Regions from separate parts of the Micromonospora sp. CNZ285 genome, predicted to be linked through region 2. Evidence: riboswitches for the same ligand, from Rfam matches in the RefSeq annotation. Region 2 holds a riboswitch; each other region holds the start of a gene.
The links. Region 2 has a riboswitch for cyclic di-AMP ahead of CLT75_RS13500 (C39 family peptidase). Riboswitches for the same ligand answer to the same signal wherever they lie in the genome.
Positions count from the first base shown of each region.

Region 1: linked by a shared signal. The riboswitch ahead of CLT75_RS02005 (C39 family peptidase) and the one ahead of CLT75_RS13500 (C39 family peptidase) in region 2 are both predicted to bind cyclic di-AMP.
Region 3: linked by a shared signal. The riboswitch ahead of CLT75_RS27025 (VldE C-terminal domain-containing protein) and the one ahead of CLT75_RS13500 (C39 family peptidase) in region 2 are both predicted to bind cyclic di-AMP.
Region 4: linked by a shared signal. The riboswitch ahead of CLT75_RS08700 (LysM peptidoglycan-binding domain-containing protein) and the one ahead of CLT75_RS13500 (C39 family peptidase) in region 2 are both predicted to bind cyclic di-AMP.

Region 1 is NZ_SPQD01000001.1:416,317-423,887, reverse strand. Features, by position in the region: gene CLT75_RS02015 (CDP-glycerol glycerophosphotransferase family protein) at 1-1,439, shown strand, start outside; gene CLT75_RS02010 (alpha/beta fold hydrolase) at 1,478-2,224, opposite strand; gene CLT75_RS02005 (C39 family peptidase) at 2,496-3,350, opposite strand; cyclic di-AMP (ydaO/yuaA leader) riboswitch at 3,542-3,684, opposite strand; gene CLT75_RS02000 (hypothetical protein) at 3,993-4,757, opposite strand; gene CLT75_RS01995 (hypothetical protein) at 4,912-5,256, opposite strand; gene CLT75_RS01990 (acyltransferase family protein) at 5,337-6,554, opposite strand; gene CLT75_RS01985 (polysaccharide pyruvyl transferase family protein) at 6,710-7,571, shown strand, end outside.
Region 2 is NZ_SPQD01000001.1:2,997,109-3,004,679, reverse strand. Features, by position in the region: gene CLT75_RS13510 (copper resistance CopC/CopD family protein) at 1-1,203, opposite strand, end outside; gene CLT75_RS13505 (hypothetical protein) at 1,534-1,806, opposite strand; cyclic di-AMP (ydaO/yuaA leader) riboswitch at 2,198-2,338, shown strand; gene CLT75_RS13500 (C39 family peptidase) at 2,548-3,348, shown strand; gene CLT75_RS33260 (recombinase zinc ribbon domain-containing protein) at 3,766-4,101, opposite strand; gene CLT75_RS33255 (hypothetical protein) at 4,113-4,577, shown strand; gene CLT75_RS13485 (hypothetical protein) at 4,791-5,222, shown strand; gene CLT75_RS13480 (cation transporter) at 5,382-5,609, shown strand; gene ccsB (c-type cytochrome biogenesis protein CcsB) at 5,678-6,607, shown strand; gene CLT75_RS13470 (hypothetical protein) at 6,622-7,164, opposite strand; gene CLT75_RS13465 (hypothetical protein) at 7,236-7,571, shown strand, end outside.
Region 3 is NZ_SPQD01000001.1:5,871,970-5,879,540, forward strand. Features, by position in the region: gene CLT75_RS27020 (carbonic anhydrase) at 1-466, shown strand, start outside; gene CLT75_RS27025 (VldE C-terminal domain-containing protein) at 524-1,552, opposite strand; cyclic di-AMP (ydaO/yuaA leader) riboswitch at 1,557-1,687, opposite strand; gene CLT75_RS27030 (YibE/F family protein) at 1,842-3,116, opposite strand; gene CLT75_RS27035 (SHOCT domain-containing protein) at 3,280-3,489, opposite strand; gene CLT75_RS27040 (metal-sensitive transcriptional regulator) at 3,616-3,915, opposite strand; gene CLT75_RS27045 (heavy-metal-associated domain-containing protein) at 3,996-4,202, shown strand; gene CLT75_RS27050 (hypothetical protein) at 4,239-5,219, shown strand; gene CLT75_RS27055 (heavy metal translocating P-type ATPase) at 5,237-7,492, shown strand; gene CLT75_RS27060 (CsbD family protein) at 7,560-7,571, shown strand, end outside.
Region 4 is NZ_SPQD01000001.1:1,880,261-1,887,831, forward strand. Features, by position in the region: gene CLT75_RS08685 (transglycosylase domain-containing protein) at 1-291, shown strand, start outside; gene CLT75_RS08690 (M4 family metallopeptidase) at 704-2,767, shown strand; gene CLT75_RS08695 (YbaB/EbfC family nucleoid-associated protein) at 2,887-3,336, opposite strand; gene CLT75_RS08700 (LysM peptidoglycan-binding domain-containing protein) at 3,522-4,166, opposite strand; cyclic di-AMP (ydaO/yuaA leader) riboswitch at 4,165-4,310, opposite strand; gene CLT75_RS08705 (LLM class flavin-dependent oxidoreductase) at 4,482-6,044, shown strand; gene CLT75_RS08710 (winged helix-turn-helix transcriptional regulator) at 6,091-6,567, shown strand; gene CLT75_RS08715 (SDR family oxidoreductase) at 6,600-7,298, shown strand.

The DNA of each region.
Region 1 (7,571 bases), 2.6 Mb from region 2:
GCTTCGACCCGGCGCTCACCGCGACCGCGCTGGTGCTGCTCGGGCTGGTGCTGCTGGTCGGCCCGCTGCGGCAGGCCGGCGCGCTGGAGATCCGCGCGGCGAACCTCCCGGTCCGCACGTGGACACCCGTGGTCGCCGCCCGGCTGGGCGACGCGCTGCTGGTGCTGCTCGCCGTGGTGGCGCTCGCCGCCGCCCTGACGCTGCCCGCCTGGACGGCACTGGTCGCCGCGCTGCTGGTCGGCGCCGGATGCGGGGCGGTCGCGCTGGACCTCGCCCGGCGCCGGTTCCGGCCGCCCGCCGGAGGTGGACCGGTCGGCCGGGCGCTGCGCCGCCACCAGCCCGAGTTCGTGCTGCACTTCTCCGCCCCGCCCGGCTCGGAGTACCAGGTCACCATGTGGCTGCCGTACCTGGAACGGATCGGCCGCCCGTTCATGGTGGTGCTGCGCGAGCCGGAGCTCCTGCCCGCGGTGGCCGCCGCCACCCGCGCCCCGGTGGTCCTCTGCCCCACCCTGAAGGCGCTGGACGAGGCGCTGGTGCCCAGCCTGCGGGTCGCGTTCTACGTCAACCACGGCGCGAAGAACGCCCACCTGATCCGGTTCAACCAGCTCACCCACGTGCAGCTGCACCACGGCGACAGCGACAAGGCCCCGAGCGCCAACCCGGTCTCGGCCATCTTCGACAAGATCTTCGTGGCCGGGCAGGCCGCGATCGACAGGTACGCCCGCGCCGGCGTGGAGATCCCCGCCGACAAGTTCGTCGTGGTCGGCCGCCCCCAGGTCGAGGCCATCGAGGTACGCCGGGAGCCGGTCGCCCCGTCCGCGCACCCGACGGTCCTCTACACCCCGACCTGGACCGGGCACCACGCGGACGCCAACTACTGCTCGCTGCCGGTGGCCGAGACGCTGATCCGCCGGCTGATCGACAGGGGTGCCGCGGTGATCCTGCGCGCCCACCCGTACACCGCCAAGAACCCGGCCTCGGCCCGCCAGCTCGCCCGGCTCACCGAGCTGCTCGCCGCCGACCGGGCCAAGACCGGCCGGCCGCACCTGTGGGGCGCCGCCGCGGCCCGCGAGCTGACGCTCACCGAGTGCGTCAACCGGGCCGACGCGCTGGTCTCCGACGTCTCCGGGGTCATCTCCGACTGGCTCTACTCCGGCAAGCCGTACGCGGTCACCGACACCGGCGCCGACGGCGAGCACTTCGTCGAGCGGTTCCCGCTCGCGGCGTCCGGCTACGTGCTGCGGCGCGACATGTCCAACGTGGACGAGGTGCTCACCGACCTGCTGGACGCCGACCCGAAGGCGGCACAGCGCTGGGCGGCGCGGACGCGCTACCTGGGCGACTTCCCCGCCGACGGGTACGCCGAGGCGTTCCTCTCCGCCGCCCGCCGGGAGCTGGAACCCGACTGGGCGGTCCCGGGGCCGCGCGCGGCCGGCTAGAGACGCGAGCCGGCCCGTCGCGGGCCGGCTCACCCCGCTCAGAGGTACGGGTCGAGCAGGGCGAGCACCGCCTCCGGATCCTCCACGTGCGCGTTGTGGCCCAGCCCGGGCAGCGTCGCCACCGGCACGCCCAGTTCCTTGAGCTGCGCGTCGGTCACCATCGGGTCCAGCTCGCCCCGGGCCAGCAGCACCGGCACATCGGTGGCGGCCAGCAGCGCCGGCAGCCGTGGCTCCCCCACCGCGAACGCGGCCGGGTCCATGGCGAGCCGCCAGCGGCCGTCCTCCCGCCGCAGTCCCGCCTCCACCACCGGATGGTCCGGGGCGAACAGCCCGGCGAGCCCGGACACGCGCAGGTAGCGCCGGGCGGCCTCGTCCCGGGTGGCGAACCAGGTGACCGGCCGGCCGGCCAGCTCCGCCGACTTCGCCAGTTCGGCCGGGGACCAGACCGCCTTGATGCCGAGCCCCACCACCGCGTCGACCGGAAGCCCGCGCTGCCGGGCCGCGAGCGCCAGCGCCACCACCCCGCCGAGCGAGTGCCCGAGCAGCACCAGCCGGTCGTCGGGGCCGAGCCGGACCGGGCCGAGCCCGTCGACGACGCGCTGGGCCAGAGCCTCGAACGAGTAGCCGTCGAGCGGCGGCGACCAGCCGTGACCGGCGAGGTCGGGGGCGAGCCAGCGGCCGGGCCAGCGGCGCTCCAGCAGCGGCGCCCAGGGCAGCCACACCTCGCCGGTGGCACCCATGCCGTGCAGGAGAATCAGGTGCCGCGTCCCCGTCGCATCGCCCATTGGCGCAGTCTGCCACCGCCCGCCCCGGACACGCGAGACCGAACCCGCCGACCCGCCCCCCGCCCCGCCCTCACCGTCGATCTTGGAGTTGTGGCACCTTCCATACCGGGCGAGCCGGGCATACTGGGCGCCACAAGTCCAAGATCGGCGCGCCAGGGCCGGGTGAGGGCCGCGCCAGGCCGGGCGGGGCGAGGGCGGGGCGGGGACGGGGCGGGGACGGGGAAGGCCGGCCCCCCGGGGTGGGGTGCCGGCCTTCGGGTGTGCGGGACGGTCAGGCGGAGTAGCCGCGGCTGGCGATCCAGTGCGCCAGGTCGATCGTGGTGACCCAGTACGACGGCAGCGACGGGTCGGCCGAGTCGGCGATCCGCACGGTCCGGCCGTCGTCCTTGTAGCCGACCACCGCGACGTAGTGGCCGCCCGGGAACGAGTGCCAGCCGCCGTTGGTGTCGGTGGCGGTACCGGCGACGTTCGCGACGACCCCGCGGCCGTTGCTGATCGCCTCGACCACGTCGGCCTGGAGACGGTCCATCTGGGCCGGGGTGGCCGAGCCGGGAATCATGCGGGTCCGGTACGGGTTGCCCTTGACCTGCTGGTTGAGCACACGGGTGGTGTCCTCGGCCGAGTTGGTGCCCATCTCGGTGGTGCCGAGAGGACCGGCGAGCGCGTCCTGGCTGCGCTCGATGCCGGCGGCGCTGAGCGCGTTGCGCACGGCGGCCGGGCCGCAGTAGAAGTAGTTGATCTGCGCCTGGTAGTCGTAGTCGAGCGACTTGCTCGACGGCGGCTTCGGCTTGGCCTTGGGCGTGGTGTCCGGGTCGGCAGCGGCCTTCGCGGACGGGGAGGCGCTCGGCGACGCGCTGGGCGAGGCGGAGGCGCTGGACGACGCCTGCGGCACGGCGATGCGGGCCTCGCTGCGGCTGGCGGGCTGCTCGCCGAGGCGGGCGGCGCCGAGGTCGGCGACCGCGGCGGTGTTCTCCTGGACCGGGGCGTCGTCACCGGCGGTGGCGACGGTTCCGGCGCCGGCGGCCAGCACGAGCGCGGCGGCCGATCCGGCGATGATCTGGTACGGGCGTTCGGTGACGATCCGTCGCAGCTGACGCTTCAGGTGGTGCTTCACGAAATCCTCCACGGGGCGTGAGCGGCACACGCCGGCCCGGCACGCGGAGGAACTCACACGTGCTGGCGGGGCCGGGTGGCCGGGGGATCGGGAACGCCCGTGATGCCGGGCGCCCAGGGGGCGGTTGCCGGTCGCGCGTCAGGCGCGCGCGGTCACCGCTTCGCCGTGGAGGCGGGGGACGATCGAGGGGTGGGCACGAGGGGTACTCCTTCCGTGGCCGCCGACCGGGTTAGCTGACGGATTCGGGCGGGAAGTACGCCCTACCGCGGGCCGTGGGCTCGCGGATTCACCCCGATGGTGCTCATGGGTCCCCGGTTCGTGGAACACGATTAGGCGGGTCGGTGCGGCGTCGCCGTCGGCGATCGATTACCGCATCGGACGCGCCGACACTACCGGTGGGTATGTCCCCTGCCAAGCGCTCCCACCTGCGTAAACGTGATCCGCGGTAACGGATTTCGGAACACCCGGTTACTGACTTCGCTCAATGGGACAAGCAGTTTCGACGGCGCCCGGCGGCGGAAAGCGGACAGACGGCGAGCACCCGGCCGGCAATCGCGGTACTCGATGACCCGTTTTGCGCCCGGCGCCCGTTTCGGCGGCCCGGGTGACCGGGCTCACCACGGTCCGGGTAACGATTCGGTCGAGACGGCCGTCTCAGCCGACCCGTGCCGGGCGCCAGCGGGCGTTACGGACCGTCGCGGGCACCGGCACGGCGCTCGCCGTCGCGCTCCGGTACTCCGGGGCGGGCCGCAGCGCGGCAGTGGCGGCGTAGGCCTCGGCGGCGAGCGTCCGGGCGGCCTCGGCGGCCAGTTCCGCGCCCCGCCAGGCCGACCGCTCCCGCGCGGCGGCGCTCTCCCATCCGGCCCGGCGCCCGTCCCGGACGGTGCGGGCCAGCACGATCTCCTGCTCGGCGGGGTGCCGGCGCGGATCCCACCCGTTGCGGCGGGCCAGCACGTCGGCGAGCTGACGGGCGGTCAGGTCGCCCCGCCAGTGCGCCGTCATGGCGGCGTGGTGCAGCCAGCGCTCCCGGGCCGCGTACTCGGCGGGGGTACGCGGCGTGCGCGGGGCGGGCAGCGCGGCGGCGCCGGCGAGGCGGCGGGCGGCGGCGTCCGCCTCGTCGTACGCGGTCCAGGCCCGGTCCGCCTCGTCCTGCGCGGCCAGCCACCGCTCCCGGCGACGACGGGCCGTCTGGGCGGCCCCGGCGGCGGCCACCGCGACCTCCTCGGCGTACCGGATCAGGTCGTCGCGGCGGACGGCGTCGGCGTCGGCCGGTTCGGGGGCGGCCTCCGGCGCGGGGTCGCGTTCGGGCCGGGCGACGAGCGCGGCGAGCAGGCCCAGCGCGAGCAGCAGGAGGAAGGACCAGATGGCGGCGGCCTCGGGCACGGAGGTGAGGAAGTGGTACAGAGCGGTCTGCGACATGGTCGGCACCTCACGGGAAGGACCTGGCGGGAGGGCCCGCACGATCTCGCCGGGGCGGGCCGGTGGCCGCCGGGGGCGGGTGCGGGGATGACGTGCGGTGGGTGCGGGGATGACGTGCGGTGGGTGCGGGGAACGGGCGCGGCCCGTGGGCGGGTCAGCGGGCGGGCGGGGCCCGCGGGCCGGCCGGTGCGGCGACCCGTCCGGCCGGGACCGGCTGCGGCGCCGCCGGGGCGACCGCCCGGGGCGCGGGCGCCGGGACACCGGCGGGAGCGGCCTGCCGCTCGGCCACGCGGTCGGCTTCCGGCCGCACCGTGGTCGAGGCGCCCGCGATGGGGTACGCCGAGACGGCGGCCGCCGGGGCCGGGGCGGCAGCGGCGACACCGGACGGCAGCGTGGCAGCGCCGAACGAACAGGCGACGACCACGGCGAGACTGGCGAGCATCCGGGCGGTCCAGCGCGCCACCCACCACACGGGGCAGGTGAGCGCGATCGGAAGCACGGGTACAAATTACCGCCGAACCCCCACGAACGCACCGCCGCACGGCGTGTCGCGGATCGACCGGCCGACGTGTGCGCGTGTCAGTCCGGGCGACGCCGCCCGGCGTACTCGATGTCCTCGGCCGGACCGGTGACGGAGGCCGCGCCCCCGTCGGCGGCCGGGGCGGCGGCGGCCTCGGCGGGCCTGCGCGGAGCCGGCACGGCCGGTGCGCGCGACGCCGCGCGGCCCCGGCGGGACGGGCCGAGCAGGCGCATCATCGGTGTCTCCACCCAGCGGTGCAGCGCGGCGGCCAGCGCGAGCGTGACCACCAGGAAGCCCAGCACCGCGAGCGGGCCGCGCCACCCGGGCAGGCCGGTCCCCCAGTGCCCGGTCAGCCGCAGCACGGTGACCATGACCAACACGTGGACCAGGTAGAAGGCGAACGACACCTCACCGAGCCAGACCATCGCCCGGGACCGCCAGGGGGTGGGCCGGCCGCGCACGTCGGCGTCCGCCGCGGCGGCGATGACCAGGAGGTACGCGACAGCGAGCAGCGCCGCCCAGAACTCGGCCGGGATCCACAGCGCGGCGACCACCCAGGTGGTGACGAAGAGACCGGTGGCGACGGCGAGGTTCGGGCCGCGCCAGCGGTGCCGGCGCATCAGCTCGGCGGCGGCCACGCCCATCCAGAACTCCAGCGACCGGGTCACCGGGAAGATCTGGGTGAACCACCACCGCTGCTCCTCCGGGACGAGCTGCTGGCCGGGCCACAGCGCCAGGATGAGCAGCGGCGCCGCGACCAGCACGGTCCGCAGCACGCCGGTACGGGCCCGGCGCAGCCACGGCACCACGAGCGGCAGGCACAGGTAGAAGGCCAGCTCGCAGGAGAGCGACCAGCTCACGTTGTTGACGCTGTAGAAGTAGCCGCCCAGCGGGATCCACGCCTGGACCAGGAAGAAGTTGGCGATCGCGGCCCACGGCACGACCGGGTCGGCGAACCAGGCCGCTACGGCCAGCGCCGCGACGAACGTCACCACGTGGTTCGGGTAGATCTTGGCGAACCGGCGGCGCAGGAACGTCCACGCGCGCTCCCCGTCCCGGTACGACCAGACCAGCACGAACCCGCTGAGGATGAAGAAGAACTCGACGCCGGACAGGCCCAGGCTGAACGCCTTGTCGACCAGGGGCTTCAGGTGCGGCTCGGCGACGATGCCCATCGTTCCGGCGTGGAAGCCGAAGACCAGCAGCGCGGCCACCCACCGCAATCCGGTCAGCGACGGCAGTCGCGGGGCACGGGTGACGGTCGGCGCGCTGGTCATTCCGGGCACCCTACCCCGGGCAACCGGGACGTTCCCGGCGAGCCGACGTCCGCTCGGCTCCGCTCGGACGGCGGATAGGATTTCCGTTCTGCACGCGCGGGCACCCACCCGGCTCCCGCCCGCACGCCGTGCCGTACGGAAGGTGAGCGAACCGGATGCACCAGCGGATCCTGCTCCGCGCCCGCAAGGGCCCGTTCGACGTCCTCACGCCCGAGGAGACGTTCGCCGGCAACTGGATCGGGGACAACAGCGGCAACCTGGTCTTCAGCCACGCCGCGCACAAGCTGCTCGCCACCTCCACGGCCGAGATCACACCGACCCGCACCCCGGCCGACCCGCGCCTCGCCGACGAGATCAACGAGCGGCACGACGTGTTCGTCGTACCGCTCGCCAACGCGTTCCGGCGCAGCTTCGTGCACCGCCTGACGCCGCTGACCCGGCTGATCGAACGGCTGAAGATCCCGGTGGTGGTGCTCGGCGTCGGCGTGCAGACGAACGTCGACGGCGACCGCGAGTACCTGCGGCCGATCGACGAGCCGGTCCGCGCGTTCTGCAAGGCCGTGCTGGACCGGTCGCACAGCATCGGCGTACGCGGCGAGGTGACCGAGAGCTACCTCAACGCGCTGGGCTTCTCCGACGTGGAGCAGATCGGCTGCCCGTCGATGTTCCTGCACGGCGACACGTTCCACCTGGAGAAGAGCCGCCCGGAGCTGACCGCCGACTCGAAGGTCGCGCTCACCATCTCCCCGTACGTCCGCTCGATGGCCTCGGTGGTCCGCCACCACCAGGAGCGCTACCCGAACCTCTGCTACGTGCCGCAGGACCTGCGCACGCTCGGCACCCTGCTCTACGGCGATGCGCCCGAGCACCGTGGCCAGAGCAGCGACATCCCGCTGCACACCTCGCACCCGCTGTTCGCCGAGGACAAGGTGCGCATGTTCGTCGACCCGTGGACCTGGATGTCGCACCTGTCCGGGTACGACTTCGCGTTCGGCACCCGCATCCACGGCACCATCA
Region 2 (7,571 bases):
CGCCATTTCGGCGGCACCCGTCGGTACGCCGAGGCGGGCGCGGCTCAGCAACAGGGCAGCCAGGAGAAGAACTCCGCCGACCCACACCGCGGCGGCAATGGTGTGGGCGAAATCGGCCGCCACGACGACGGCCCGAGGTTCCGCGGTGACGGTGTGCCCATCGACCAGAAAGGAACCCAGCAGCAGTGCCACGGTGACCGCCATGAGCACAGGCCGCACCGGTCGCGCTCGCACCCGCTGAACGCCGTCGCCGGCCGCGCTGACGGCGGCAGCCGTCACCAGGTTCCGGGAGTCGGTGGGTATCGCTGCGACGGTCGGAACGGAGTGACGCCCGACCGCGTGCCGGCCCCGAATCAGCGCCGCTTCGAGTGAACCGGACACGAGCAGACCGGCCGCACCGGTGAGTCGCAGGACCAGGCCGGCGGCCACCGGTGTCTGGCTGAGGGCGGTCACCGACGAGGCGCTGGCCGCCGAGGCGAAGGTGCCCTGCTCGCTGAAGACCGCCGCGAGTGCAACCAGCTCAAAGGCCGCTCCAGCCGCCACCGCCAGCCCCGCCGTCCGCACCCAGATCTGCACCACCCGGATGTCACTGCGTGTGCCGACCAGTGTGGTCAACGCGAAGACAAGACCACCGACACCGAGCAGGATCGCCCCGTAGGAAAGCCAACGCCCGACGGCGCCGACAAACCGCACCGGCGCCTGTTCCGCGTCGGCGGTGTGGCCAACAGCGTGTCCTCCCGCGTGTGCCGACGGCGAAGCCGGGGGCACACCTGGCCCACCATGGCCGGCATGTCCGTGCGGGCTGGCTGTTGCCTGGGGTTTAGCGGCCGTTCCGGGCGTCGGGGGAGGCGAGGCCACCGTAAACGTGATGACACCCGTCAGGGGGTGGGCGTCCGGGGCCGCGACGCTCCATCGCAGCTTGAACGTGCCGGTGGTCAGGCGAGCGGTCGGGTGGACCAGCCACGTTCGGCCTCCGTCGGGCGTGTGGCTGGCGGCCGGTAGGCCGATGCCGTTGCCGTCGGAAAGCTTGAATCCCGCTCCTGTGGGCGTGCCGGCGGCGCTGAGCGTCAGCCGGATCTCCTGGACGGCGCCGTCGATCCGCGCGCCGTCGGCCGGAACGGCCCGGAGCAGCTTGAAATGTGCGGCCGCAGGGGAAGCGAACCCGAGGGCCACGATGAGGGCGGGAAACAGCGCCAGCCACACCCGAATTGCCCAGCGCGCGGCGCGACGTGCTGGCGACTGAGGACATGCGAGACCCGGCGATGCAGCAAGCAAGGTCAGGCCGCCCGGCGACGCCGCTGGAAAGGCACTGTTGATCCTTCCGCCAAGGAGGCGCGGGCCGGTGCCCACACATCGCTCCCACGTGGTGCGGTCGCCATCCTAGGTCAACTACTACCCGCCCTTAGTAGGGGCGGGTCAGCTTCGACGATCCAGAAAGTCAGGTTGGGGGAGAGCGCCAGCATGGTGGCATCGCCGACTCGCAACGGCGACGGACTGCGCCGGGAGTGGTGCGAGGCATTGCCGCGGTCCCGGTCAGCCGTGGTCGGGTCGCTCTGTGGCCCCGCGGTGACGGATTTTGAAGCGGGCCACCGCGATCAGCGCGACGATCATGCTCTCGTACGCGGTTCCCACTTGCTTCGCGCGGCGCGCGCCCAACCGTCGGCAGGGCGGCGATCCGGCCTTACGCCGCCCGCCGGGATTGGGTTGATTTTCGTCGAAGCCACGTCGACATTCGAACGTCGAGCTACCCGCGGTCTGCGCGGGCTGACTGCCGGGTGTCACGAGCGCCGCCAACTTCATCTCCATGAACGCCTGTGCGGTAACGGGGAGCTCGCACTGACTTGTGTCTGCGCGCGGCCTCGGCCCGTACCACCACTACCGCCGCTGCTGCCGGCCCGGGTTTGCTGAATTGTGACTGAAATTGGTGTGGGGCTACGTACGGCCGCCCAGGAAACGGCCATTCGGGTGAGTATGCGGCGATCGGCCAAGCAATTGAGCGCCAACAGCATTCCGATGTCCGGTTACGTCCCGAGGGTTCCGCTATAACTGCTCGTCCCATTGAGTGGCATGAGTAACTGGAGGTTCCGATCAGAGTAGCGATGTTCGAGGCTTATGCAGGTGGGAGCCCTTGGCATACGACGTACCCACCGGTAATGTCGGCGCGTCCGGTGCGGTTTCCGATCGCAAGTGGCGACGCCGCTCCGACCCGCCTAATCGTGATCTCATGAACCGGGGACCCAGGCAACACCGGGGTGAATCCGCGAGCCACGGCCCGCGGTAGGGCGTACTTCCCGCCCGAATCCGTCAGCTAACCCGGTAGGCGGCCACGGAAGGAGTGCCAGCCTCGTGCGAAACACCTCCCGATACTCCCCACGCCTCCACGGCATCGCGGTGCCGACACTCGCCTGACTGTGAGTCCCGGCAACTGCCCCCCAGCCCGGCCCACCGGGCGCTCCCCATCCCCGCGGCACCCCGCCCAGTCACAACGTGCGTGAGTTCCTCCGCGCGTCGGGCCGGCCTGTGCCGCTCCAGCCCGTGGAGGAACACATGAAGCACCACATGAAGCGTCAGCTGCGGCGTCTTGTGACCGAGCGCCCGTACAAGATCATCGCCGGCTCCGCCGCGGCGCTCGTGCTCGCCAGCGGCGTCGGCACGGCGCTGGCCGCCACCGATCACAACGCGCCCGTCCGCCAGGGGAACACCGCCGCCGGGCTGGCTCCGCGGCTCGGTGATGTCGCCACCCGCGGCGAGGCTCGCGTCGCCGCCGAGCCGTCGCCGTCAGCGAAGGACAGGGCCACGACCGACCCGGACGTGACCAAGAAGGCGAGGCCGAAGCCTCCGTCGACCAAGGTCCTCGACCACACCTACGAGGCGCAGACTGCCTACTGGAACTGCGGCCCGGCCGCTGTGCGCAACGCGCTCAGCGCGAGCGGCGTCGAGACCACCCAGGACGCGATGGTCGCCCCGCTGAACGCTGGCGAGAACGGCACCAACTCGGCGGAGGACACCACTCGCGGGCTCAACCAGATGGTCAAGGGCAACCCGTACCGGACGCACATGATCCCGGGCCAGGCCGCGACGCCGGCGCAGATCGACCAGCTCCAGGCCGACGTGGTCACCGCCATCACCGACGGCCGTGCCGTGGTCGCCAACACCGTCGGCTCCGCGACCGATACAGACGGCGGCTGGCACTCCTTCCCCGGCGGCCACTACATCGCCGTGGTCGGATATAAGGACGACGGCCGGACGGTGCGGATCGCCGACTCCGCCGACCCGAACATGGCCGCCTACTGGATGACCACCATCGACCTGGCGAACTGGATGGCCACCCGCGGCTACTCCGCCTGATCCCATCTCCGGCCCTCGGGCACCGGCTCGTTCGAGCCGGTGCCCGTCGCCTTTCGGTTCGCGCCCAGTAGCAGGCAGGACGGCACGTCGTGCGCCCTCTGGTATGGCTCAGCCGATCATCTTGTGCGGTCAGGTTAGGTGCCGCCCGACGCGGCGGGCAGGGGCGAACACGTACAGGTCCAGCATGCCGGGTGGGTTGGCCAGGCCGGGGCCGCCGGCGCGAAATCCGAACCAGCCCCTCTGTGGACTTTGGTGCGTCACCGATAACGGCATGACGCCGACACGGGAAACTCCATAGTGCCGCTCGCTGCTATAGGATTACGGCATGAGCACCCATGCTGAGCATGGGTGCCGTGACTTTGTGTCCGAATCCCTCGGACACAACATCTCCACATATTGATCATGGGTTGAACGGGCTCACTTGCCTGAGGCTCCTGTGGTCGGTGTACATCGTTCCTGATCGCAGATGATGCTGATCTTGTTTCTGTGCAGGAGCGCGGCCAGGTCATGCGGGTTCTGGGCGTCGCTGGCGAGGCCGGGATGTCCCATCAGTCGCGCGATGATGTGGTCTTCCCTGAGGTAGAGCATCTTGCGTCGGCCGTTGGTGGGCTGTTGGGTGCTGGTGTGGCCTTGGCGGCATCGGTAGCCCGGACGCTGGTTGATCCAGTGGGATTCCAGTCTTCGGCCGCATGGTGCGCAGCGCAGCAGGCCGGTGAACAGGTAGCGGCGGGCAGTCCCGTCGTGGCTGGCCACAACTGCACACCGTGCTGTTCGAGCAGGGGTGCCAGGTGCTGCAGCTGGTTGGCGGAGAATGCTCGTTCGTATTCGCCGACCACGATCGCGTCGAACCCACGGTGCGGATCGGGGAGCGCGGCCAGCAGCGCGGCGGCCTGCGGACGCTGCCGCCAGCCGCGGCGGCGCGAGCAGCCGGCATCGAAGTACTCGGCGACGATCAGCCCGTGACCGGCGACGAGTTCGCTGGCGCAGTCCCGCTGCCAGTGCCGGGACGTCACCCGGTCTTGATGCTCGATGGTCGACATCCGGCCGTAGAACGCAAACCGCAGACCACCCTGCCGCCGGACGCGCGGCTGCGCGCCGGCGTGCGGCTGGCTGTTGAGCCATCGGGTCATGGGATCCGCGGGATCGTCACTCTGGTGGTCCGACACGCCAACATTTCTACGAAGGATCTTCATGGTCGAGTCGGACAAAAAGTCCGCTGCGCTGGATGAAGGGCTGTCGGGCCGGAGCCGGTGGTAGCCGCCCGAACAAGGCGGTCCAGCTACGACCGCCCGATGCAGGCCGCGCCGACGAGTGGCCCACGGGACTTTCGAACGCGACGTGGTGACGCAGTGGTTCGCCGACCTTGAGATAAGCATCCGGGGCAGGACGGGAACCCGCACCCGCACGACGGCTGCGGCCGTGGAGTGTCGTAGTCTGCGCTGGTGACGTGGGACGGTCCGGCTGGTGCGATGCGCGGCTACCGCGCTGTCGCGGTGGCGGTCGTCGTCGCTGCGGTTCTGGTCCTGCACGCGCTGCAGTGCGCTAGGGGTCTGGACACTGCGACACCTTCGGCGGCTGCCAGTTCCACGACCTCCCTCGCTTCCTACGACGCGTCTGCGGCCCTGAACAGCCTCGCTGATGCCCTCGCCTCCGCCGATCCGGAGGCGACTGACGGGCATCATGCGCCGGCAGATGGCGGGAGCGTGGCCGTGACGGCCTGCCTGCTGTTGCTGGTGATCGGCGGCGCTGTCGTACTGGGGGCATTCCAGCGCTGGGTCCGCCGGCTACCTGTTGGCCGGGGGCTGCGTCACCGGCCGGTGAGCCGGCCTGTGACGGTCCGGCTGCTGTCACTGTTGTGCGTGTCGCGGGTGTAGAACCGGTTTGCGGTTGTGAGCCCGTGGCGGTCCACGCGTCCTGATACGTGGCCGGCTGAGTAGCCGTCGCGGGCCTTCGTTCCTGCCGAGTCTGCCAAACGTGGTCCTGGCCAGTCGGCCAGCAAGCTCGGCTGTCCCTTCGTCGGGTCTGAGGATGCCGTGAACGACACCGTCACTTACATGCTGGCCGTGCGCGGGTTGTGCTGCGACCGTGCGGAGAGCGCAGTACGGCGAATTTTGGAAGATCTGCCGGGGGTGCATCGGGCGCACGTGTCCGCAGCAGCGGGCCGCGCGGTGGTGGACGCCGACCCGGTCGTCGTCACCGCTCCCGTGCTGACCGCGGCGCTCGCCGCGTCCGGCTATCCGTCCCGGCTGGAATCGCTCTGATCTCCGGCCCGCCCGCCGCCTCCTGATCGGGGCGTGCGGTAGCGGGTTGACTCATTCGTGGAGAGTCGATGGCTGCTCTATCTGACAATCTGTTCACTCTTGCTCTCCTCGGCCACCTCACGGCCGTGATCGCCTTTGCCGCGGCCCAGGTGGCACCGCGGCGGGTTGCCGTACCGGTTCCTGCGACGGTGCCTGCGGCTGCCGTCCCGACGATGGCTGCCGTGTCGCGCCGGGTTGCCATCGGGCGCGTCGTCGGCCTGGGCGCGGTCGGGGCGGCCGCGGCGGCGCAGGCCGGCAGCCTGGTCGCCCGGGCGGCCGCGGCGGGGCGCGTGCCGTGGGGAAACATGTACGAGTTCATCGTGGCGGTGACCCTGGTCGGGGTGCTCGCCTGGCTGGTCCTGGCGGTCCGGCGCCCCGCGTTGCGGCCACTGGGCCTGTACGTCGCGGTGTGCGCGTTGGTGCTGCTCGCCGCGGCGGGCCTGCACGTGTACACGCCGGCGGGTCCGCTGGTACCGGCGTTGCAGTCGGTGTGGCTGGCGGTGCACGTCAGCGCCGCCGCAATCGCGTCCGGGTTGTTCCTGATCGGGTTCGTCGCTGCCGTGGCCCTGCTGCTACGGGCGCGTTATGAGCGACGGGGCACGCCGAGATCGGGGGATCTGCGTGACACCTTGGCGGCGCGGCTGCCCGCGATGGCGGTGTGGCGGCGGCTGTCGTTCCGGATGCACGGGGCGGGCTTCCTGGTGTGGACCTTCGCGGTGATGGCCGGAGCGGTGTGGGCGGAGGCGGCGTGGGGCCGCTTCTGGGGCTGGGACCCGAAGGAGACGTGGGCGTTCATCTCCTGGGTGGTGTATGCGGCCTACCTGCACGCGAACGCGACCGCGAGTGTGCGGGCCACCACCGCGGCGTGGGTGGCGGTGGTGGGCTGGGCGACGATGATGTTCAACCTGTTCGCGGTGAACCTGGTGATCTCTGGTCTGCACTCCTACGCGGGGGCCTGAGCCGTGGTCAGCCGCTACTTGACGGGGTTTGCGCCGCGGCCCGCGGCGGTTGTCGCACCTGCGTGCGGCGCGGAGCTCTCCTCGTCGTGCGGCGCGGCGGCGGCCGAGAGCAGCCGGGCGAACAGCTGGGCGGTGCGGGCGCCGGTCATGCCGGTGCCCGTGAACCGGTGGGTCACCCCGTTGACGTGTTCGATCGTGACGGTGATGCCGCCGTTGGCCTGCTCACTGCGGGCCGCGCTGATGTCCCGTACGTGGATGGCGGAGCCGGGGTGGCGCTCGGCGCGCCAGAGCAGCACTGCGGCGACGGCTGCACCGATGCCGCCGGCGATGATCAGGCCGACTGTCGCGGCGGTGGCCCACAGGCCGACGGCCGGGCCGATCGCGTGGCCGACACCGATGGAGATGGCAGCGAGGCCGAGGCCGAGCATCACCGCTCCGGCGGACCAGTGCAGCAGCCTCCGCCAGCGGGTGGCGGCGGGGGTGATCCACACCGTGGTGTCGTCGGAGCGGAGGCTGGCGGTCTCGCCGGAGTCGAGCGCAACGGGGAACACCTTCACGCCGCTACCGTACGTCACGCAGAGAGAGGGCGGACAACATGCCTGGCTTCCCGAGCGGCTATCGTCGGGGCGTGTCGCCCTGGCTTCGTCCCCGCTGGCTCGTTGGCCACGTGCTCGTCGGTGTGGTCGCGGTGGTGTTCCTGCGGCTGGGCTGGTGGCAGTGGCAACACGCGCGGCAGGGCAACACCCTCAGCTACGGGTACGCGTTGCAGTGGCCGCTTTTTGCCGCCTTCGGGGTCTTCTTCTGGGTCAAGGTGGTGCGCGAGCGGTTGAGCCACGCCGACGTCCGACGGCAGGGGGGCAGGCCGCAGGCAGCGGTGCCGTCGCTGGGTCACAGCTGGCGCTTCGAGCGCAGCGACCCGGACGGCGCGGCGCCGGCGCGGATGACGCCCGCCGCTGTGACGCAG
Region 3 (7,571 bases), 2.9 Mb from region 2:
CCGCGGTCTCGGTGACCTCTTCGTGGTGCGTACCGCCGGGCACACCGCCGGGCCGGAGGTGCTCGGCAGCGTCGAGTACGCCGTCACCGTGCTGGGCACGCCGCTCGTGGTGGTGCTCGGGCACGACTCGTGCGGCGCGGTCCAGGCCGCCCGGGAGGGGGTCCGGACCGGCGCCGCCCCGGCCGGGCACCTGGGCGCGGTGGTGGACGCGGTCTCGCCGAGCCTGCTGCGCGCCGCCCGCCAGGGCGTCGAGGACCTCGACGGCATCATCGACGTCCACATCGCGCAGACGGTGGAGACGCTGCTGGCCCGGTCCGCCGTGCTGGCCGAGCGGGTGGCCGCCGGGCGGTGCACGGTGGTGGGCATGTCGTACCGGCTCGCCGGTGGCGAGGTGCGGACCGTGGCGCAGGCCCCGGCCCCGCTGCCCGCCCCGGCCGCGCCCGCCGACCCGGCGCTGGCGAGCTGAACCGTACGGACGAGAAAAGGGGCCGCCCGAGGGCGGCCCCTTTTCGTGGTGTCCGGGTCAGAGCAGCGACATGTGGACGTGGTCGGTGTGGTTCGACGGTCCGCTGTACGAACTCCAGCCGGTGGCCGGGAACCAGATCTGCCGGTTCCAGATGACGTAGTAGATGCCCAGCCGGTCGGCGTTGCGGATGAGGAACGCGGCCACCTCGTTGCCGTACCGGCGGGTGTCGTTGTTGTGCCAGGGCGCGAAGCCGCTGTTCTGGAGCGACCAGTCGCACGCCTTGCCCTTGGGGTGCTCCCACGGCCCGCCGGGCCGGTAACAGCCCACGAAGCGCTTGAAGCCGGCGCGCCGGACCTCCTTGTACGCGTGCAGCGTGCGCGGCGTGACGCAGCCCGAGGTGGTCGGGTCGTCCTCGCTGCACGACTCGGCCTTCCACCCGCCGTCGGCGGTGCGGCCGGGGGCGATCTTGGCGACCGGTGAGGTGGCGGAGACCAGGCCGCCGGTGAAGCCGAGACCGCCGACGAGCTTCAGCGCGCGCTCGGCCTGCACCTTCTCGCGCTCCATCGCGTTCTTCTGCTTCTCCTGCTCGCGCACCTCGGCGTCGAGCGCGATCTTGGCCTGCTCGGCGCGGGTCTTGACCGCGTTGATGGCGGCCAGGCGCTGCGCGTTGAGGAGGTTCAGCTCGTCCAGGGCGTTGACCCGGCGGACGAACGAGTCGGGGGAGTTGCTCTCCAGCAGCATGGCCATCGCGCCCATCCGGCCGGTCCGGTAGGACTGGGCGGCGAGCTGGTTGACCTGCGGGCTGAGCGCGTCGAGTTCGGCCTGTGCCGTCTTCACCTCGGCCGCCAGCCGCCGCTGGCGGTCCTGGGACTTGGCGAGCTTCGCCTTGGCCTGGAGGAAGGCCCGGTTGGCGGAGTCGATCGCCTCGGTGATGAGCGGAGGTTCGCCGTCCTCCTCGTGGCCCGAGGGGCTGCCGGGGGCCGCCGCAGCGGGGGCCGCGGTCGCCGGGTTCGGGCCGGCCAGCACTGCCAGCGAGGCCAGCACGGCCACCACGGGTGTCAGCCAGCGGCGCAGGGGTGCCGTCACAGTGTTCCCTTCCGTCGGCCGCCGACCGGGTTAGCTGACGGGTTCGGGACGGAAGTGGCCCCTACCGCTGTCGCGGATTCACCCCATGTACCTGGTTCCCCGGTTCGCCCGTGAGCGATTGGGCGGCGGCACCGCTGGCGCCGGTGCGCGCCTTCGGCGGTGACCGGCAGCGAGGTTACCTGACAGCACTCGTGAGGATCTACGTCCGGAAGCCGACCAATAGCGAGATTTCGCCGTGGCACACCGTGACCAGCGTCGCGTTTGAATTCGATGGTCACGCTGCGGAGTGTCACCATGCGGCCTCCGTACTCCTTCCGCCGCCGAGGGCCTCCAGCGCGTCGTCCCGTTCGGCCGGCGGCGGGGGCGCGGCGGGCGCCGGCTCCGCGCCGGGCGAGCGCCGCCCGGCGGTGGTCACGATCGCGGCCAGTCCGGTCGTCAGCGGTACGGCGGCGATCAGGCCGAGTGTCGCCACCGCGCTGCGGACGATCTCCTGGGCGAGGAACTCACTGGTGAGGATCTCGCTCACCGGGCGGGAGTCGGCGACCAGCAGGAGCAGCAGCGGCAGCGAGGCGCCCGCGTACGCCAGCACGATGGTGTTGACGGTGGACGCGATGTGGGCCCGGCCGACCCGGGTCGCCGCCCGGTAGAGCTGCCGCCGGGACAGTCCGGGGTTGGCGTGCGCCAGTTCGGTGACGGTGGCCGCCTGGGTGACTGTGACGTCGTCCAGCACGCCCAGCGAGCCGATGATGATGCCGGCCAGCAGCAGGCCGTGCAGGTCCACGTCGCCCTGGAACATGGACAGCGTGGTGGCGTCCTCGCTGCCGAAGCCGGTCAGGTGGGTGGCGGACGTGGCGAGTAGGCCGAGCACGCCGGTGACCACCAGGCTGCCGAGCGTGCCGAGCACCGCGACCGACGTCTGCGCGGTGATCCCGTGGGTCAGGTAGAGCACCACGAACATGATCAACGCGGCGCCCACGATCGCCACGAGCAGCGGCGGCTGGCCGGCGCCGATGCCCGGCAGCACGAAGCCCAGGAGGATGGCGAAGCTGGCCACCAGTCCGCCGAGCGCGGCGAGCCCGCGCCACCGGCCGAACGCCACGATCGCGGCGGCGAACAGCACCATCAGCCAGATCAGCGGCGTACCGCGCTGGTGTTCGGCGATGTTGTAGGACTTCACCGCCGGGTCGGCCGGGTCGGTCAGCTCGACCAGGACGACCTCGTCGCCGACCGCGACCCGGGGCGCGCCCGGCCCGGCCGGGATCGGCGTCTCGACCTGCCGGCCCGCGTCCGGGCCCTGCTCGGCGGTGACGGTCACGGTGCCGCAGGGGCCACCCCCGCCCTCCGGGGCCTCGGGCGTCGGTGGGCAGGGCTCGGTGACCACCCGGGTCACCGTGCCGTGGTAGCGGGGGACGTCAGCGCCGCCGACCGGCTCCCGGTCCTGCCCGGGCCAGAGCACCAGCGCCGCGATCACGGTGAGCGCGAACAGCGGCACCACCACGGCGACGAGCAGCCGCCGTACGCCCGGCGGCGCGGCGGGTGCGGGGCGGGTGTGGTCGGCACCCATGACGTCTCTCCCAACGGTCGCGGCGACGCCTGGTCCGCCGGACCGGTCTGGTCACCCGGCCGGCGCGGACGTGTCGACCACGTCCGGGTCGTCGCCCGGCCATGGTAGGCAGCCCGGCCGGCCGCTCCCGCACACCGTGGCCGGTGACGCGCGCCCCGCGCGGTCAGGCCAGGCCGGCCCGGCGCCGCCGGTACTCGTCCTCGTCGATCTCACCGCGGGCGTACCGCTCGTCCAGGATGCGCCGGGCCGTCGTCGGGCCCAGGTACTGCGGGCCGGTCCATCGCACGGCCGCCCAGACGAGCCCCGCCAGCACGGCGAGCACCAGCAGGGACCAGATCCACATCCAGCCCATCATCGGGCTCTGCCACATCATCGGGCCGCCCTCCGTCCGTCACCGCGGGTCCGCCGGACCGGCCTGCCCGCCACTTCGACGGTACGTCCGCCCGGTCGCGTCGGCACGGGTCGATGTGCCCTGGTCGGAGGGGTCGGAGGTCCCTGCTCAGCCGCGCTTCATCAGGCGGCCGACGGCGGCCATCATCTCGGTCGCCATCTCGTCGGCCCGGCCCTCGGCGGCGCCCTCGTGCATGCAGTGCCGGGCGTGGCCGTCGAGCAGGCCCAGGCCGACCTTGTCCAGCGCCGCCTGGATGGCCGAGATCTGGGTCAGCACGTCGATGCAGTAACGGTCGTCCTCGACCATCTTCTCGATGCCACGGACCTGGCCCTCGATCCGGCGGAGCCGGGCGAGGAGTTGGTCCTTGCTGGCGGTGTAGCCCCGGGTCGGGCTGGACGGCGCGGTCATGAAACCGAGGATAGCGTACCCCTCGGGGGTATGCTAACGTTCCGAACGTACCCCAGGGGGGTATCAGATCGGAGGGCGAGATGGAGACCACCTACCAGGTGAACGGCATGACCTGCGGGCACTGCGTCAACTCGGTGAGCACCGAGCTGAGCGCACTTCCGGGCGTCACCGACGTCCAGGTCGACCTGGCCGGCGGCCGGGTCACCGTCACCAGTCAGAACCCGCTGGACGTGGACGCGGTCCGCGCGGCGGTCGACGAGGCCGGTTACGACCTCGTCGGTGCGTGACGGGTCCGGCGGACCCGCGACAACCGAGGAGACACCATGAACACGGCGACGAAGCTCAGCGGCTTCGCGCTCGGCCTCGTGGCGGTGTTCGGAGCGGCGTACGGGATCGGCAACCTGGCCGATCCCGTCGCCCCGGCCGCCGAGACCCGACACGACGACAGCGACAGCGACCACGGGGCCGGCGACACCGGCCACGGTGACGAGAGCCAGGCGGGCGGCGCCTCCGCGCACCTACCCGGCGGGCTGCTCGTCTCCGAGCGCGGCTACACGTTCCAGCCCGCCGACGCCCCGGCCGGGCAGTTCGCCTTCCGGATCACCGGCCCGGACGGCACGCCGGTCACCCGCTTCGAGGTGGCCCACGACAAGCGCATGCACCTGATCGTCGCCCGCCGGGACCTGTCCGGGTTCCGGCACGTCCACCCGGAGATGGCCGGCGACGGCACCTGGCGGGTCGCCTCACCGCTCGGCGGCCCCGGCGTCTGGCGGGCGTTCGCCGACTTCACCCCCGAAGGCGGCGAGCCGCTGACGCTCGGCCTGGACGTCACGGTCCCCGGCGAACTGACCGCCCGGCCGCTGCCGGCGCCGGCGACCAGCACCACCGTCGACGGCTACACGGTCACCCTGACCGGCACGCCGGAGCCGGGCCGGACCAGCCGGCTCACGCTCTCCGTCAGCCGCGACGGGCGGCCGGTCACCGACCTTGCGCCCTACCTCGGCGCGTACGGGCACCTGGTGGCGCTGCGGCAGGGCGACCTGGCGTACCTGCACGTGCACCCGGAGGGCACGCCCGGCGACGGGCGCACACCTGCCGGTCCAGCGATCACGTTCGCCGCCGAGGTGCCCTCGGCCGGGGCGTACCGTCTCTACCTGGACTTCCGGCACGGCGACGCGGTGCACACCGCCGAGTTCACCGTCCTCGCCGGCGACCGGACCGCGCCGCCGCCCGCCGCGCCGGCATCCACCACCGCACCGACCCCGGACGCCGGACACGGCACCCCGGGGCACGGGCACAGTTGAGCGCCGGAGGTGCCGCGATGACTGCCACGGGAAAGGCGCTGCCCACCGCGCCGAACCTGATCGAACTGGCGATCGGCGGGATGACCTGCGCGTCCTGCGCCGCCCGGATCGAGAAGAAGCTCAACCGGATGGACGGCGTCGAGGCGACGGTGAACTACGCCACCGAGAAGGCCACCGTCCGGTACGCCGACGACATCGCGCCGGCCGACCTGATCGCCACCGTCGAGAAGACCGGCTACACCGCAGTGGTTCCGCCGCCGCCCGAGCAGGCGGAGGCGGCAGCGGCCGGGGAGCCGGTGGACGAGCTGCGCACCGCGCGTACCCGGCTCTGGGTCTCCGCCGTGCTCACCCTGCCGGTGATCGTGCTCGCCATGGTTCCGGCCTGGCAGTTCGACTACTGGCAGTGGGCCTCGCTCACCCTGGCCGCCCCGGTGGTGGTCTGGGGCGGGCTGCCGTTCCACCGCGCCGCGCTGATCAACCTGCGGCACGGCGCGGCGACCATGGACACGCTCGTGTCGCTCGGCACGCTGGCCGCGTTCGGCTGGTCGCTCTGGGCGCTGTTCCTCGGCGACGCCGGCATGCCCGGGATGAAGCACCCGTTCAGCCTCGACATCACCCGCGGCGACGGCGCCGGCAACATCTACCTGGAGGCCGCCGCCGGGGTGACCGTGTTCATCCTGGCCGGGCGGTACTTCGAGGCGCGCTCCAAGCGCACCGCCGGGTCGGCGCTGCGCGCCCTGCTCGAACTCGGCGCCAAGGACGTGGCGGTGCTGCGCGACGGGCAGGAGACCCGCATCCCGGTCGGCCGGCTCGCGGTCGGCGACCGGTTCGTGGTCCGGCCCGGCGAGAAGATCGCCACCGACGGTGTGGTCGAGGAGGGCACGTCCGCGGTCGACGCCAGCATGCTGACCGGCGAGTCGGTGCCGGTCGAGGTGGGCCAGGGCGACGCGGTGGTCGGCGCCACGGTAAACGCCGGCGGCCGGCTGGTGGTCCGCGCCACCCGGGTCGGCGGGGACACCCAGCTCGCCCAGATGGCGCGACTCGTGGAGCAGGCACAGACCGGCAAGGCGGCGGTGCAGCGGCTCGCCGACCGGATCTCCGGCGTCTTCGTGCCGATCGTGATCGCGCTGGCCGCCGGCACGCTCGGCTGGTGGCTCGGCACCGGCTCCGGGCCGACCGCCGCGTTCACCGCCGCGGTGGCCGTCCTGATCATCGCCTGCCCGTGCGCGCTCGGCCTGGCCACCCCGACCGCGCTGCTCGTCGGCACCGGGCGAGGCGCGCAGCTCGGCGTGCTGATCAAGGGGCCGGAGGTGCTGGAGTCCACCCGCCGGGTCGACACCGTGGTGCTGGACAAGACCGGCACCGTCACCACCGGCCGGATGGCGCTGGCCGAGGTGCTGCCCGCCGACGGCGAGGACGCCGACGAACTGCTCCGGGTGGCCGGCGCGCTGGAGGCCGCCTCCGAGCACCCGATCGCGCGGGCCGTCGCCGAGGCCGCGGCCGAGGCCGGACCGCTGCCGCCGGTCGGCGAGTTCGCCAACGCCGAGGGGCTGGGCGTGACCGGCACCGTCGACGGCCGGACCGTGGTGGTCGGCCGGGCCCGGCTGCTGCGGGAGCGGGGTCTCGACGTACCCGAGGAGGTCGTGCGGGCCGCGACCGGCGCGGAGGCCGCCGGGCGGACGGCGATCCTGGCCGGCTGGGGCGGGCGCGCCCGGGGCGTGCTCGCGGTGGCCGACGCGGTGAAGCCGACCAGCCGGGCGGCCGTCGCGCGGCTGCGTGAGCTGGGCCTGAAGCCGGTGCTGCTCACCGGCGACAACACCACAGTGGCGAAGGCGGTGGCGGCCGAGGTCGGCATCGACGAGGTGATCGCGGAGGTGCTGCCCGCCGACAAGGTCGACGTGGTCGAGCGGCTCCAGCGCGAGGGCCGGGTGGTCGCCATGGTCGGCGACGGGGTGAACGACGCCGCCGCGCTGGCCCGCGCCGACCTCGGGCTGGCCATGGGCACCGGCACCGACGCGGCCATCGAGGCGGCCGACCTGACGCTGGTCCGGGGCGACCTGATGGCCGCCGCGGACGCCATCCGGCTCTCCCGGCGGACGCTGGCGATCATCAAGGGCAACCTGTTCTGGGCGTTCGCCTACAACGTCGCGGCGCTGCCGCTGGCGGCGGCCGGACTGCTCAACCCGATGCTCGCCGGAGCGGCGATGGCGTTCTCGTCGGTGTTCGTGGTGGGCAACAGCCTGCGGCTGCGGAGCTTCCGCCCGATCGGGTGAGGGGATTGAGCCGACAACCGACGGGGTAACCAGTTGTCGTCAGGCAACCGCATCAGTGGAGGTCATCATGGGTCTGGAC
Region 4 (7,571 bases), 1.1 Mb from region 2:
GCGCCGATCTGGCGGCAGTTCATGACGCGGGCCACCGCGGCGATGAAGCTCGACCCGGAGAAGTACCGCTTCGGTCAGCCGACGTTCCCCGGCGAGACCCCGGAGCCGACGCGGTCGGCGCCGCCGCCGACCACCGCCGCGCCGACGCCGTCGGAGTCGCCGAGCCCCAGCCCGTCCTCGTCGAGCCCGAGCCCGGACCCGACCGGGCGGCCGACCTCGCGGCCGACGCTGACGCCGTCGCTGCCACCGCTGCCCACCGTGTCGCCGACGCGGACCCGCGGCCCGCGCTGAGCCGCCCGGGCGGCGGCTCGGCCGCCGTCCGGCCGCGCGGGCGGCGGCCTCGCGTCTATGCGCGCCATTCGCACACAGCGGCAACGTCCGCAATTTGCACCGGCGTTCATCCATCGTCGGCGATGTTCGCCCTGATCAGGGCCTATTGAAGATCATGGTTGCCTGAATCGACGCGCGCGGCGACACGCCCGACTGTCAGTGGTTGCCCAGGTCACTTATTGCTCCGGGCTCGCGCGGCGTGTGATTGTGCACCAGCGAGCCGCCGACCCCCGGCGAATCGCGACGGTCGATCTGTCGACCCGGAGCCACGCCGGCAGCTCCGGTGACCGGCCGTCACCCTGCCTCGCACCACCGCGCCGCCCGTCCCCACCGGGCTCCGTGCGGCGCGCCTGTAGAACAGGAGCAAACCCCCGTGAAACTCTCACCTCGCCTCGCCGCGCTCACCGGCGCGGCCGCGGCCGGCCTGCTCGCCGCAGGAACCGCCGCCGCCGTGCAGGCCGCGCCACCCGGACCCGCCGCCCCGAACCCGGCGCAGGCCCGCGCGACCGCCGCCGACTCCGCCCGCGCCCTGGTCGCGAACCGCCCCGCCTACCTGCAGGCCGGCTCCGACGACGCGTTCGTCCAGAAGCCGGTCATCTCCTCCGAGGGCACCCAGTACGTGCCCTACGAGCGCACCTACAAGGGCCTCCCGGTGGTCGGCGGCGACTTCGTGCTCGCCACGGACTCGGCCGGCAACCTGAAGTACGCCTCGGTCGCCCAGCAGCGGCCCATCGGCGCCCTCGCCACCACGCCCGCGCTGACCCCGGCCGCCGCCGCGAAGACGGCGCGTGCCCAGCTCAAGACCGTGAACGCGGTCGAGGGCACCACGCTCGTGGTCTACACGCTCGGCGCCGCACCGGCGCTGGCCTGGGAGACCACTGTTCGCGGCACCGGCGCGGACGGCCCCAGCCGGCTCACCGTCGACGTCGACGCCCGCACCGGCGCGGTCCTGCGCAAGCAGGAGCACGTCGTCCGCGGCACCGGCACCGGCGCCTGGAACGGGCCCAGCCCGCTCACGCTCAACACCACCCAGTCGGGCTCCACGTACACCATGAAGGACCCGACCGTCACCAACCTGAGCTGCCAGGACGCGGCGAACAACACCACGTTCAGCGGCTCCGACGACGTGTGGGGCAACGGCACCGCCACCAACAAGGAGACCGGCTGCGTGGACGCGCTGTTCTCCGCGCAGACCGAGCACAAGATGCTCGCCCAGTGGCTGGGCCGTAACGGCGCCAACGGCAACGGCGGCTACTGGCCGATCCGGGTGGGCCTCAACGACCAGAACGCCTACTACGACGGCAGCCAGGTGCAGATCGGCAAGAACACCGCCGGCCAGTGGATCGGCTCGCTGGACGTGGTGGCGCACGAGATCGGCCACGGCATCGACGACAACACCCCCGGCGGCATCTCCGGCGGCGGCACTCAGGAGTTCGTGGCCGACACGTTCGGCGCGGCCACCGAGTGGTTCGCCAACGAGCCGTCCAGCTACGACGCGCCGGACTTCCTGGTCGGCGAGAAGATCAACCTGGTCGGCTCCGGCCCGATCCGCAACATGTACAACCCGTCGGCGCTCGGCGACCCGAACTGCTACTCCAGCAGCATCCCGTCGACCGAGGTGCACGCCGCGGCCGGCCCGGGCAACCACTGGTTCTACCTGCTCGCCAACGGCAGCAGCCCGACCAACGGGCAGCCGTCCAGCTCGACCTGCAACGGCAGCAGCGTGACCGGCCTGGGCATCCAGAAGGCCATGAAGATCATGTACAACGGCATGCTGCTGAAGACCTCGTCCTCGTCGTACCTGAAGTACCGCACCTGGACGCTGCAGGCGGCGAAGAACCTCTACCCGGGCAGCTGCGCGGAGTTCAACACGGTCAAGGCGGCCTGGGACGCGGTGAGCGTGCCGGCCCAGTCCGGTGACCCGACCTGCTCCGGCGGCACCCCGACGCCCACCCCGAGCACCACGACCACCCCGCCGTCGGGCGGCTGCTCCGGCAACAAGCTCGCCAACCCGGGCTTCGAGTCGGGCAACGTGAACTGGAGCGCCTCGTCCGGCGTCATCACCACCGACAGCGGTCAGGCCGCGCACGGCGGCTCGTACAAGGCGTGGCTGGACGGGTACGGCTCGTCGCACACCGACACGCTCAGCCAGTCGGTGACGATTCCGGCGGGATGCCGGGCGACGTTGAGCTTCTGGCTGCACATCGACAGCGCGGAGTCGACCACCAGCACCGCGTACGACAAGCTCACCGTCAAGGCGGGCAGCACCACGCTGGCCACGTACTCCAACCTGAACAAGGCCACCGGCTACGTGCAGCGGTCCTTCGACATCTCGTCGCTCGCGGGCACCACGGCGACCATCTCGTTCAGCGGCGTGGAGGACAGCTCGTTGCAGACGTCCTTCGTCGTCGACGACACCGCGGTCACCCTGAGCTGACCGTGGCGTAGCGCGGCCGGTCGTCGTCCTCCCGGCGGCCGGCCGCCTCGTCGTGTCAGCACGGTGCCGCGTCACGCCTGGTCGGCGCCGCGTGCGGGGCGGCGCCGCGTACGGTCGGGTCAGACCGCGCGCCCGGCCCGGGACCCGGCGCCGCGGTCGCGGTGGATCCGGGCGGCCGCCTCGTGCATCGCGCGGCCGAACAGCTCGGCCTGGTCGCCCATGCTGCCGAGCCGGGCGGCGAGCGCGTCGGCGTCGGCGCGCGCCGACGCGCTGACCCGGTCGTCCAGCTCGGACAACGCGGCGTTGGCGGCGGTCACGAGGTGTCCGCAGAGGACGTCGAGGGGCTCGCCGGCCAGCTCCGGGTCGATCGTCACGGAATCGAGCCGGCCACCCTGGACGGCGACCGCGCGGACCCGGCCGCCGGCTGCCGTGCCCTCGGCGAGCAGCAGATCGCCCGGCTCGCCGTCGGCGTGCGCCGAGGCCCGGGAGCGCATCGCGGTGAGCGCCTGCTGCGTGCGGGTCAGCAGCTCGTCGATGCTCGCGGCCGCCGAGAACGGGTCGTTGGTCATATCCGCGCTTTCTTCACGTCTTAGCCGAGCATGCGTGACCCTAGCAACCGGCTCCGACGAATCGCCGTCACCGCCCGGTCCGGGTCGCGTCCCGGCGCCGCGAGCAGGCCGGACACCGGCCACGCGGCGTGTCGCGGACGGACGAGCGCCCGGCCGGGGCGAACCGGCCGGGCGCTCGGACGAGGTCAGCGCAGGCGAAGCTGCTGACCGGGGAAGATCAGGCCCGGGTCGGCGCCGACCACGGCGCGGTTGCGCTCGTGCAGGGCACGCCAGCCGCCGTCGACGCGCTGCGCCACGGCGATCTCCGACAGCGTGTCCCCGCGCCGGACCACGTACGTCCCGGCGCCGGACGACGGCCGCGGCGCCGCCTTCGTCGTGGCGCGTTCCGGCGCGGCCTTCGTCGCGGCGGCCCGCTTCGGCGCCGCCTTCCTCGGTGCCGCCTTCGTGGTGGCCCGCTCGGACCGGGTCGCCGCGCTCGCCGAGCCGCCCTTCTTGCCGCAGACCGGCCAGGCGCCGATGCCCTGGCCGCGCAGCACCTTCTCCGCGACGGCGATCTGCTCGGACCGGCTGGCCAGGTCGGCGCGCGCGGCGTACTTCTGGCCGCCGTAGCCGTTCCAGGTGGCGCGGGAGAACTGGAGCCCGCCGTAGTAGCCGTTACCGGTGTTGATCTTCCAGTTGCCGCCGGACTCGCAGCGCGCGACCGCGTCCCAGTTGACGCCCGCGCTGGCCGGAGCGGCCGGGCCGAACAGGGTCGCGGCGCCGACGGCGGCGCCGGCCAGGACCGCTCCGAGAGCGGTGCGGCGGCTTCGGGCTGAGTATTCAGTTGCCATGTGGATTCCTCCACGCCGACGAGGTGAGCTGTCGGGTTCGGGCCGAGGAGCCCGGCCGCCGGTGGCGGCTTCACCCCGAGGTGACGATGCACCGTGGAACGTGTGGTTCCCCCGCTCCCGCACGAGGTTCGGTTACCGGGGCCGGCGGCGGGATTTGGCGTTTCCGGCCCGCGGTGTCCGCGTCTGCGAACGGAACCGACGCTAGGAGCGTTTTGCGACGATCGTCCACTTCTTGTGACGCTCTTCACCCGGCCGGGCGACCGGCGGCGGCGCTACGGTGGCAGGGCCAGGCAAGATCACGGGAGGGCTTGACGGATGACCGATCACGGACACGAGCTGACCTTCGGCGGCTTCATCACCCCCGCCGCCGGGCAGCCCGACCAGGTGGTGGCGCTGGCCCGGCTGTGCGAGCAGGTCGGGCTGGACCTGGTCACGTTCCAGGACCATCCCTACCAGCCGGGCTTCCTGGACACCTGGACGCTGATGTCCTACGTGGCCGCCGCGACCGAACGTATCCGCCTGGCCGGAAACGTCCTCAACCTGCCGTTGCGCCAGCCGGTGGTGCTGGCCCGCAGCGTCGCCAGCCTGGACCTGCTCACCGGCGGCCGGGTCGAGCTGGGGCTCGGCGCGGGCGCGTTCTGGGACGCGATCGAGGCGGCGGGCGGGCGACGCCTGTCCCCCGGCGCCGCCGTTGAGGCCCTCGACGAGGCGATCCGGGTGATCCGCGAGGTCTGGGACACCGACCGCCGCGGCATGATCCGCGTCGACGGCGAGCACTACCGGGTGGTCGGCGCCAAGCGCGGTCCGGCGCCCGCGCATCCGGTCGGCATCTGGGTCGGCGCGTACAAGCCGCGCATGCTGCGCCTGGTCGGCCGCGCGGCGGACGGCTGGCTGCCCTCCCTGTCGTACCTGCCGAAGGGCCCCGACGAGCTGCCCGCCCTGAACGCGCTCGTCGACGAGGGCGCCCGGGCCGCCGGGCGCGACCCGGCCGCGATCCGCCGCATGCTCAACGTGACCGGCACGTTCGCCCGCTCGTCGGCCGGCTTCCTGGCCGGGCCGCCGGAGCAGTGGGTGGAGGAGCTGGCCGGGCTCACGCTGGAGCACGGCATCACCACGTTCATCCTCGGCAGCGACGAGCCGCGCGCGATCCAGATCTTCGGCCAGGAGGTCGCGCCCGCCGTGCGGGAGCTGGTCGCCGCCGAACGCGCCACGCCCGCCGGCGGAACCCGCACGGCCACCGACGCGCAGGCCGCCGCCGGCGGCCCGAGCACGCTCGGCGTCACCCCCACCCCCGACCCGGGGGTACGCCTCAGCGCGCGCCGCCCCTGGGACGAGTCCACCCGCCCGAGCGCCCCGCCGCCGCCGGCCGGGCACGTCTACCCGGCCCGGGGACAGGCCGCCGGGCAGCACCTGGTGGACGTGCACGACCACCTGCGCCAGGAACTGGCCCAGGTGCGCGACCTGCTGGAACAGGTCAAGCAGGGCAGTGTCTCGCCGGGCCGGGCGCGGGCCGCGCTGAACGAGATGACCATGCGGCAGAACAACTGGACGCTCGGGGCGTACTGCGCGGCGTACTGCACGATGGTCACCCAGCACCACGGGCTGGAGGACGCCTCGATCTTCCCGCACCTGCGCCGCTCCGAGGCCGGGCTGGCGGCCGTGCTGGACCGCCTGGAGGAGGAGCACGTGGTGATCCACGGCGTGGTGGAGAGCGTCGACCGGGCGCTCGTGGAGCTGGTCCGCCGGCCCGGCGACTTCACCGGACTCCAGGAGGCGGTGGACCTGCTCACCGACACGCTGCTGTCGCACCTGTCGTACGAGGAGCACCAGATCGTCGAGCCGCTGGCCCGGCACGGATTCTTCCCCGGCCAGCTGTGAGGTAGCTGACTTTTGCTTTCCTAAGCCAGGGGGTACCGTCGACGCCATGACGGACCTCCTCGCGCAGCGTGACTCCTGGTCCACCGCCAACTGCTCGATCGCCCGGGCGCTGGAGGTGGTCGGCAACCGCACCACGCTGCTCCTGCTGCGGGAGGCGTCGTTCGGCACCCGCCGCTTCGACGACTTCGCCCGGCGGGTCGGCGTCAGCGAACCGGTGGCCGCCGCCCGCCTCAAGCAGCTCGTCGCCGACGGGCTGCTCGACCGGCGTCCCTACCGCGAGCCCGGGCAGCGCACCCGCGACGAGTACGTGCTCACTGCCAAGGGCAGCGACCTGATCCCGGTGCTGGTCGCGCTGCGGCAGTGGGGCGACGCGTACGCCGCCGACGAGGCGGGCCCGGCGGTCCGGGTGGCCCACGACGAGTGCGGCGCCCCCGTGCACGCCCGGCTGCGCTGCGACGCCGGGCACGACGTACCGCCCGGCGAGCTCGCCGTCCTGCCCGGTCCGGGCCTGTTGTCCGCCTGACTCCCCTCCCTCACCACACCTCGGAGCGACACATGAAGATCGCTGGAAGCACCGCCCTGGTCACCGGCGCCAACCGCGGCTTCGGCCGGCACCTGGCCGCCGAACTCGTCGCGCGTGGCGCCACCGTCTGGGCCGGCGCCCGCAACCCGGACACCGTGGACCTGCCCGGAGTCACCCCGGTACGCCTGGACGTCACCGACCCCGCGTCGGTCGCCGCCGCCGCGGAGCGGGCCGGTGACGTGACGCTGCTGGTCAACAACGCGGGCGTGAGCACCGGCACCGATCTGCTCGACGGCGACCTCGAGAAGATCCGGCTGGAGCTGGAGACGCACTACCTCGGCACGCTGTCGGTGGTCCGGGCGTTCGCGCCCCGGATCGCCGCGAACGGCGGCGGCACGATCCTGAACGTGCTGTCCGCGCTGTCCTGGTTCACGTTCCCTGGCGTCGGCGCGTACGGCGCGGCCAAGGCCGCCGAGTGGTCGATGACGAACGCCCTGCGCCTGGAGCTGGCCGGGCGGGGCGTCCGCGTCGCGGGCCTGCACGTGGGCTACATGGACACCGAGATGGCCGCCGCCGTACCCGGTCCGAAGGCCCACCCGGCCGACGTCGCCCGGCTCGCCGCCGACGGCATCGAGTCCGACAGCTACGAGATCCTGGCCGACGACGTCGCCCGGCGGGTCCAGGCCGGACTGTCCGGCGGCGTGGCCGCGCTCTACCCCGCGCTCCCCTGAGCCGACCCGGCTCGCCGCCCCGGCGCACCGGCTCAGCGGCCCCTTCACCAGCCAACGGCGATTACAGCCGGCCGCGCGGCTGGATACCAGGCCGACCGCCTCACCGGCTCCACCAGATCCACCCCGATCCACACCCGTCCACCCGGGCACACCCTGCCGACGCGGGCCTGCAGAGACCACCCGCCGGGAGCTCACTCACCGAGCCCGCTCCCTCCATCTGGGACTGATCTTCCCCATCCTGGGACAAGCCAGCTTGATCCACGCCAGCTCGGC